DNA from 2 places in the Rossellomorea sp. NS-SX7 genome. Region 2 is predicted to be linked to the other one. Evidence: a T-box and tRNA genes for the amino acid it is inferred to sense, from the RefSeq annotation. Region 2 holds a T-box; the other holds one or more tRNA genes.
The links. The T-box of region 2 lies ahead of tyrS (tyrosine--tRNA ligase). A T-box ahead of a tRNA ligase gene usually reads a tRNA of that ligase, here a tRNA-Tyr.
Positions count from the first base shown of each region.

Region 1: it has a tRNA-Tyr gene. The T-box ahead of tyrS (tyrosine--tRNA ligase) is inferred to sense a tRNA for this amino acid. The anticodon was not compared.

Region 1 covers NZ_CM128249.1:4,191,047-4,195,744, reverse strand. The annotation lists gene sigW (RNA polymerase sigma factor SigW) at 1-215, opposite strand, end outside; gene ACUXV2_RS20875 (Spo0E family sporulation regulatory protein-aspartic acid phosphatase) at 384-548, shown strand; gene rocF (arginase) at 718-1,620, opposite strand; tRNA gene ACUXV2_RS20865 (tRNA-Ala) at 2,211-2,286, opposite strand; tRNA gene ACUXV2_RS20860 (tRNA-Lys) at 2,341-2,413, opposite strand; tRNA gene ACUXV2_RS20855 (tRNA-Gln) at 2,418-2,492, opposite strand; tRNA gene ACUXV2_RS20850 (tRNA-Tyr) at 2,552-2,635, opposite strand; tRNA gene ACUXV2_RS20845 (tRNA-Thr) at 2,650-2,725, opposite strand; tRNA gene ACUXV2_RS20840 (tRNA-Val) at 2,859-2,934, opposite strand; tRNA gene ACUXV2_RS20835 (tRNA-Glu) at 2,974-3,048, opposite strand; tRNA gene ACUXV2_RS20830 (tRNA-Thr) at 3,071-3,143, opposite strand; tRNA gene ACUXV2_RS20825 (tRNA-Asn) at 3,146-3,220, opposite strand; rRNA gene rrf (5S ribosomal RNA) at 3,230-3,346, opposite strand; rRNA gene ACUXV2_RS20815 (23S ribosomal RNA) at 3,495-4,698, opposite strand, start outside.
Region 2 covers NZ_CM128249.1:2,939,457-2,944,154, reverse strand. The annotation lists gene ACUXV2_RS14715 (transglycosylase domain-containing protein) at 1-1,513, opposite strand, end outside; T-box leader at 1,695-1,905, shown strand; gene tyrS (tyrosine--tRNA ligase) at 1,978-3,240, shown strand; gene rpsD (30S ribosomal protein S4) at 3,651-4,253, opposite strand.

The sequences.
Region 1 (4,698 bases), 1.3 Mb from region 2:
CATGTTGAGAACTTTCGCTTTTGGTTAAAGGTTTCAATATTCACATAAGCCCTGATAAACGCTTCCTGGGCTATATCTTCTGCTTCATGCCGGTTCCCAAGCATCCGATAACAAATCTGAAACACCTTATCTTTATAAAGCTCCACCAATTCAGCAAAAGCACTTTGATCGCCTTTCAACACTTGTTTTATCCGTTTTTTCACTAATGCTTCCATCTCAGTTATACCTCCGCTCTATGCGGCTATATTTATATACGTTATACCCTATAAAAAGGTTTCATTTTTTTTATAATATAATCCTAACAAATTTTTTAATAAAAATGTTTACATTTTATAGAAAAGGGGTATAAAAGGACTAATATTTAATGTACAGGGGGATTCACCATGAGTGGAAGGTTAAATAATGAGTTGCTGTATCAAATTGAAGACTGCCGGCGTCAAATGGTAGAACTCGCAAAAGAGTCATCATACGCTGATGAAAAAGTCGTCCATTTAAGCACTCGACTGGATAATCTGTTAAACAAATATCAACTAGTCAAACAAAATTGAAAGAAGATAGAAAAAGGCTGAAAACCTCATGAGGTTTTCAGCCTTATTTGTTTTATATCATTTTAGGGTTCACTGCGAGAAGCCAGTAAACCTTTGTAAGCCATTCATTCTTCTAGAGCTGTGTGGGACTGCATTGTGGTGACTGCCCCCCAGAGCCTCCTCAGAATTATTAAAGCAGTTTTTCTCCGAATAAGGATCCCATCAAGGCTACAGCTACGGTTGCAGTCTTATTTTTTTCATCAAGGATCGGATTGACCTCTACAAATTCCGCAGATGTAATGATTTTAGCTTCCTCAAGCATTTCCATGGCCAAATGGCTTTCACGGTAGCTGATCCCTCCAAGAACCGGTGTACCAACACCAGGAGCATCACTTGGATCCAGACCGTCCAGATCAAGGGATAAATGAACGCCATCCGTTCTATCCTTCAAGTATCCAATCGCATCCTCCATTACCTTCGCCATGCCCATGCGGTCAATTTCATGCATGGTATATACCTTGATGCCTCTTTCCTTGATAAGCTCTCTTTCTCCTTCGTCTAGTGAACGGGCCCCGATGATCACGATATTCTCAGGTTTGATCTTCGGCGTATCCCCACCGATGCTTGTCAGGTCTTCATGACCGATACCCAAGCTTACCGCAAGAGGCATTCCGTGGATGTTTCCTGACGGAGAAGTTTCCCCTGTATTTAAATCTCCATGCGCGTCATACCAGATGACCCCTAAGTTCTCATAGTGTTTAGAAACACCAGCCAACGTACCGATGGCAATACTGTGATCCCCTCCGAAAATCAATGGGAAATCACCGCTTGAAATCACTTCATCCACTTTAGATGCAAGCTTGCCGCTCGCTTCAGCAACCGCTTTCAAATTTCTCAAATTCGTATCCGGGTTATTATGTACTCGTTCAGCCTGGCCAATTTCAATATCGCCAAGGTCTTTCATTTCATACCCCAAATTTTCAAGTCGCTCAACCACTCCTGCATAACGGATGGCACTTGGTCCCATATCGACACCGCGTCTCATCTGTCCTAAATCCATAGGTACCCCGATAATTGAAATATTTCTGTTCATAGTTCATATTCCTCCTAACCCTTTTGTCTAACACTTCCTCTATTGTAGCCTGTAATTGAGCGATGACTCAACTGGACAGGATTGTGTATATATATGCGGCAGGGGGTGGGTTTAGGGAGGGGATTGTGGAAGAATATTAGGCCGAGGGCCATGTTATGGGCTTGTTTAGAAAACTGGCAGCGTAGAGATTTTTCGACAAGTGGCGTAATTAATTCGAAAGCGGCGCGATTATCGGGGTTCCGGTGTAATTAATTCGAAACTGGCGCAATTATCGGGATTCCGGTGCAATTAATTCGAAACTGGCGCAATTATCGGGATTCCGGTGCAATTAATTAAAATGTGGCATGATTATCCCCCATACCTGTTCCAATTACATGTTATAGGCTCCATGCAACTAAAAATACCACGTATTTTGACTGAAATCCTGCTAACAACTCAAAAATAATGGCCGCTATCCTCCATAAACAAACAAAATTTTTCTCTTGCCAGTGGTTTTACGAATGAATTTTACATTTTCCCTGCCACAAACACCAGCTACATAAAAAAACCCCAACTTTATTAAAGAGTTGAGGTTCTTAATGTCGTATGTATGGTGGAGCCTAGCGGGATCGAACCGCTGACCTCCTGCGTGCAAAGCAGGCGCTCTCCCAGCTGAGCTAAGGCCCCAATTAATGATATAGGAATTTCTCACATCCATGGGTAAGATGTGAGAAATAATGATGAGCCATGAAGGACTCGAACCTTCGACCCTCTGATTAAAAGTCAGATGCTCTACCAACTGAGCTAATGGCTCATAATGGCTGGGCTAGCTGGATTCGAACCAACGCATGTCGCAGTCAAAGTGCGATGCCTTACCGCTTGGCTATAGCCCAATATTATGACATAAAAAAGGGACATTACTAATATGTCCATTTCATTTTGAAATATACAATGGTGGAGGGGGGCAGATTCGAACTGCCGAACCCGAAGGAGCGGATTTACAGTCCGCCGCGTTTAGCCACTTCGCTACCCCTCCATAATGAGAGAAAATGGTGCCGGCAAGAGGACTTGAACCCCCAACCTACTGATTACAAGTCAGTTGCTCTACCAGTTGAGCTACACCGGCGTGTTAAATTTTTAAGTCTTGTCCAATTTTAGGACGATTATTTCCTTCGCTGTTAGTAAAGGAAGGAAAGATATTTTGCTGACGCAAAGATTAAGGACGCTTATTTTACTCCGCTTCGCTTCGTAAAAAAGCATGGTGGAGGATGACGGGATCGAACCGCCGACCCTCTGCTTGTAAGGCAGATGCTCTCCCAGCTGAGCTAATCCTCCGATATGTATGATGAGTTCTTTCATTATTGTGAAAAAACATGGTGACCCATACGGGATTCGAACCCGTGTTACCGCCGTGAAAGGGCGGTGTCTTAACCGCTTGACCAATGGGCCAGTCTATTTTTTAAAAAATAAAAGCTTCCAACCGGGCTCGAACCGGTGACCTCTTCCTTACCATGGAAGCACTCTACCTGCTGAGCTATGGAAGCAATGGCTCCGCAGGCAAGATTCGAACTTGCGACCGATCGGTTAACAGCCGATAGCTCTACCACTGAGCTACTGCGGAATGATTATAGCCTGGCGACGTCCTACTCTCACAGGGGGAGAGCCCCCAACTACCATCGGCGCTGAAGAGCTTAACTTCCGTGTTCGGCATGGGAACGGGTGTGACCTCTTCGCCATAGTCACCAGACAATATTGCTTACAATGACAAATATTATTATATAATATTTTCAATGGATTTCAAGGGTAAATTTTAAAAATTTATTCCCTGAAAACTAGATAAAGGATTGATGTCAAGAATACCGGTATTGCCGTTGTTCATTTAAAAATGACTCTTTGTGGTTAAGTCCTCGATCGATTAGTATCAGTCAGCTCCACATGTCACCATGCTTCCACCTCTGACCTATCTACCTAGTCATCTTCTAGGGATCTTACTCACATAAAGTGATGGGAAATCTCATCTCGAGGGGGGCTTCATGCTTAGATGCTTTCAGCACTTATCCCTTCCGCACATAGCTACCCAGCGATGCCTTTGGCAAGACAACTGGTACACCAGCGGTGCGTCCATCCCGGTCCTCTCGTACTAAGGACAGCTCCTCTCAAATTTCCTGCGCCCACGACGGATAGGGACCGAACTGTCTCACGACGTTCTGAACCCAGCTCGCGTACCGCTTTAATGGGCGAACAGCCCAACCCTTGGGACCGACTACAGCCCCAGGATGCGATGAGCCGACATCGAGGTGCCAAACCTCCCCGTCGATGTGGACTCTTGGGGGAGATAAGCCTGTTATCCCCGGGGTAGCTTTTATCCGTTGAGCGATGGCCCTTCCATGCGGAACCACCGGATCACTAAGCCCGACTTTCGTCCCTGCTCGACTTGTAGGTCTCGCAGTCAAGCTCCCTTGTGCCTTTACACTCTGCGAATGATTTCCAACCATTCTGAGGGAACCTTTGGGCGCCTCCGTTACTCTTTAGGAGGCGACCGCCCCAGTCAAACTGCCCACCTGACACTGTCTCCCACCCCGATAAGGGGCGCGGGTTAGAATTTCAATACAGCCAGGGTAGTATCCCACCAACGCCTCCACCGAAGCTGGCGCTCCGGCTTCCAAGGCTCCTACCTATCCTGTACAAGCTGTACCAAAATTCAATATCAGGCTACAGTAAAGCTCCACGGGGTCTTTCCGTCCTGTCGCGGGTAACCTGCATCTTCACAGGTACTATAATTTCACCGAGTCTCTCGTTGAGACAGTGCCCAGATCGTTACGCCTTTCGTGCGGGTCGGAACTTACCCGACAAGGAATTTCGCTACCTTAGGACCGTTATAGTTACGGCCGCCGTTTACTGGGGCTTCGATTCGCACCTTCGCTTGCGCTAAGCACTCCTCTTAACCTTCCAGCACCGGGCAGGCGTCAGCCCCTATACTTCGCCTTACGGCTTCGCAGAGACCTGTGTTTTTGCTAAACAGTCGCCTGGGCCTATTCACTGCGGCTCTTCGAGGCTATGCACCTCAAAGAGCACCCCTTCTCCCGAAGTTACGGGGTC
Region 2 (4,698 bases):
GTCTTGCAGGGAATAGTCCACGCTCTCTCAATGAGTAGTTTTCCGGTGTCCAACCATTAATATTGACTCCAACATCAGGCAGTGGCGACCCCGGTGAAATATAGCCATACTCCAATGCCGGCGCATAAGCAAGCAGCGGCTTCATTGTCGAACCGTTCGAGCGGTAGGAAGAAGTTGCGTGATTCAACTGCTCGATTTTAAAATCACGGCCACCGATGAAGCTTATGATTCTTCCAGTCTTGTTTTCTATCATGATGGCGCCGACTTGTACCGGTTCCTCGACTTGGACTTCTTCGCCGGTTTCAGGATCGGTTGTTGTGACAGTCTTTGATGGTCCGTACATGTTGTATGCATTTTTTGTCTTTTGCATTTGATCATAGATTTTTTTATCGATGGTTGAATGGATTTCATACCCGCTTTGACGGACATTGCGGTCGGCCAATGTGTGATATTTCTCTTCCAACTCATCATTGTTTTCAATGTCCTGCTTTGAATACCCGTCTTTCTTGGCAAGAACCTCCGTCATGATGTCGATGGCCCTGCTTTCAAGCTCGGCTGTCAGCCAAGGATACTTTTCATTCGGAGAAGCTTTCGGCTCAATGAAATCTTTTGTTAAATCATAAGCGACTGCTTCTTCATATTCCTTGTCTGTAATATAGCCTTCACGGTGCATCCTGTAGAGGACCGTGTTCTTACGTGACATACCCGGCTCAAGGTTTTCTTTCAGTTCTCCATTGTTCATGAATGGTGTGTAACTGAATGGAGCCTGGGGCAATCCGGCTATGAATGCTGACTGTGGAAGAGTCAGGTCTTTTGCATCAACGCCAAAAATCCCCTGGGCAGCAGATTGGACTCCGCCGATATTACGTCCTGATGAATTTCTTCCCAATGTTGCAACGTTGAGATAAGCTTCGAGGATTTCGTCCTTTTCAAAGAATCTTTCCAGTCGCAGGGCGAGAAGGATTTCCTTAGCTTTTCTTTCAAAGGATACTTCATTTGTCAGGATCTGATTCTTGATCAGCTGCTGTGTGAGCGTACTTCCGCCCGATTGAGTGGAAGAATTGGTGAATTCCTGCACCACTGCACGCATGATCGCTTTAGGGACCACGCCGTTATGCTCTTTGAAATATTCATCTTCCGTTGCGATGACAGCATTTCTTAGATGCTCTGATACATCTTCGAGCTTCACTTCTTCACGTTCAAGGTCCGTCCTTAATTTTCCTAGATAGACATCGTCGGCGAAATAAAGCTGCGAGGTTTCTTCATAATTGTAGATGTCCTTTTTCATTTGGCCGTATGAGCGGATCGGCTCTTCCTTGACCAATGATGCAAAATAACCGGCACCCACACCACCGGCGAAGGCCGTTCCTAACACCAAAACGACAAGGGTGATCAGTGCAAGGTTCCAAAATACTCCGTATGTAATTCTTGCTCGTTTATGAACTCTGGTATTTGTAAAGAACCTGATGGCAGGATCTAATTTTTCAAGTAATTTGTTCCATGTTTCTCTCATATTTTCATTCCCCCTAGAACATTCCTATTATAGCATATACGAGAGAACACTGTCGCAAAAAGTCAAACAAAAAAGGTATTTCGACATAAAAAATTCTTGACTTTGTTGACTAATATCGTGCATTATGGTAAAAACCTAATATAGTTAGTATTGATTTTTTCAATTCGTTTGACATATAGACACTACCGCAATGAGAGGATCGAGTAGTTTGCATTCCCTGTTCCCCAGAGAGTCAGTGGCCGCTGAAAACTGACACAAAATGCAGATGAATTACATCCTGGAGCTTTTGCTGTGAACCTTTAGTAGCAGCAAACGGTTAAAGCCGTTATCTTTATTGAGTGAAGGATGTATTTTCCTTAATTTGGGTGGTACCGCGCGACAGCGTCCCTGCATATATGCAGGGACTTTTTTGTTTTTCAGGCGTGTGTCAAATGATTGGAAGAGAAGAAGGAGGAAGATTGGACATGGAATTATTGAAGGATTTAGAGTGGCGTGGAATCACTTACCAGCAAACAGACGCTGAAGGGTTGAAAAACCTTTTAGATAAAGAAAGCATTTCCATTTACTGCGGAATCGACCCGACCGCAGACAGCATGCACATCGGTCATTTACTGCCTTTCCTGACTCTCCGCCGTTTTCAAAATGAAGGACATCGTCCTCTGGTTTTAGTCGGAGGGGCTACTGGTCTTATCGGTGATCCGAGCGGTAAAAATGAAGAGCGTAAACTGCAGACGATCGATGCGATCAGGCACAATGCAGCAAGCATCAAGAATCAACTGGAAAGCATTTTCGATTTCGAAGGGGAAAACGGAGCGGTCATGGTGAATAACTACGACTGGATTGGCGCGATGGATGTCGTGACATTCCTGAGAGACTTCGGTAAGCATGTAGGTGTCAACTATATGCTTGCAAAAGATACGATCTCTTCCCGCCTGGAATCAGGGATCTCATTCACTGAGTTCACTTACACGATTCTTCAGGCACTCGATTTCAATCACTTATACGATAACTACAATTGTAAGCTTCAGATTGGCGGAAGCGACCAGTGGGGGAATATCACGACCGGTCTTGAATTGATCCGCAGGACACACGAAGAAGAAACGAAAGCATTCGGATTTACAATTCCACTTGTAACGAAAGCAGACGGCACAAAGTTTGGTAAGACGGAGAGCGGCGCGATCTGGCTCGATCCGGAAAAGACGTCACCATACGAGTTCTACCAGTTCTGGATCAACACAGCGGACGCGGATGTCGTGAAATACCTGAAATACTTTACATTCCTGTCTCAGGAAGAAATTGAGGGACTTGCCGGATCGGTGGAGACGGAGCCTCATTTACGTAAAGCACAGAAAGCACTTGCCGAGGAAATGACTAAAATGATCCACGGTGAAGAAGCACTTGATCAGGCAATCCGTATTACCGCAGCTCTTTTCAGCGGAGACATCAAGTCACTTTCAGCATCTGAAATCCTTGAAGGCTTCAAGGATGTACCGTCATTCGAGCAGCCTAAAGGAGATGCGATCGGTCTTGTTGATTTGATCGTGAATGCAAAAATTTCACCTTCAAAACGCCAGGCGCGTGAAGATGTTGGGAACGGTGCGATCTATATCAATGGTGAACGTGTGACGGACCTGCAGCATGTGATCGATGAGAAGGATATGATCGAAGGACAATTTACGATCATCCGCCGCGGGAAGAAGAAGTACTTTAAGATTCAGTATGTGTAAGTAGTGATTGGTTTGGAGGACAGCGTAATCTCTGTTTAAGAGGTTGCGCTGTTTTTTGTATGGATTTGGCTGCATTCAGGCAGATATTAGGTTGGTTTTGATTGGGGGAAGCTTGATTTAATGAAAATGAGAGAGTTAACAGTGGAGAAATGAGTGGGAAATGCAGGAATATAACTATATTAATATTTATTGCGCCGGATTCTGAATAATTGAGCCTCTTTCAAAATAAATAAGCCACTTTTAAAATTATTGCGCCACTTTTTTCATAATTGAGCAACTTGTCGAATGTTCTTTATTACCGGGATCTACCCACATCCCCAAAACCGTAATTCCTGGAGAAGCGGTTCCCCTTGCTAAAAGAACAAAAAAACCCTGCCCCATAAAAGAGCAGAGTTTCTTCTTCACAAAGATTAACGAGAGTAGAACTCAACGATAAGAGCTTCGTTAATTTCAGCTGGTAATTCAGAACGCTCAGGAACGCGAGTGAAAGTACCTTCAAGCTTGTCAGCATCGAAAGTCAAGAACTCAGGAACAAAGCTGTTCACTTCAAGAGCTTCTTTGATGATGGCAAAGTTGCGTGACTTTTCACGAACTGAGATTGTTTGTCCAGGTTGTACGCGGAAAGATGGGATATCTACGCGAGATCCATTAACCGTTACGTGACCGTGGTTAACAAGCTGACGAGCTTGACGGCGAGTACGCGCAAGACCTAAACGATAAACAACGTTATCTAGACGAGACTCAAGTAAAGCCATGAAGTTTTCACCGTGTTTACCTTGTAATTTGCCAGCTTGGTCAAATAGGTTACGGAATTGACGTTCAGTTACTCCGTACATGTGACGAAGTTTTTGCTTCTCTTGAAGTTGTAAACCGTATTCAGAGATTTTCTTGCGTTGGTTAGGACCATGAGGACCTGGAGCGTAAGGACGCTTTTCTAATTCTTTACCCGTACCGCTTAGAGAGATTCCAAGACGACGAGATAATTTCCAACTTGGACCAGTATAACGAGCCATGAGAGACTCCTCCTTTATTGTTTTTATTTTGTTGTAAAATAAAAACACCTGTGAATTAACAATTATGTGCATTTTGTTTTCATGTACCTTCGCCCTAGCAGCAGAGGGTTACAAGATACACCTCAACATAAGAGGAACAAAATACAAACATAAAGGACTTCACTGAAGCTGCATTATTTTACACAAAGAACATTATATGACGTAGAAGGATAGAAGTCAAGGAAGTATTTTAGTTTCGTATAGAATGAAAAAATGAGCCGGTAAAGAAAATAGACTTTTTTTGCGCTGAATTTTAAAACCTGTAAATATCGACATCCGTCTAATCTATTGTAGTCAGTGACAAATACTTCTGTAAGACTTGCCCGGGCCGGCCTTTAACCATTTCTATCAATCCCGAACTGCATTTACCAATTTACTACCTAAATATTGCAAAAATTATCAGTCG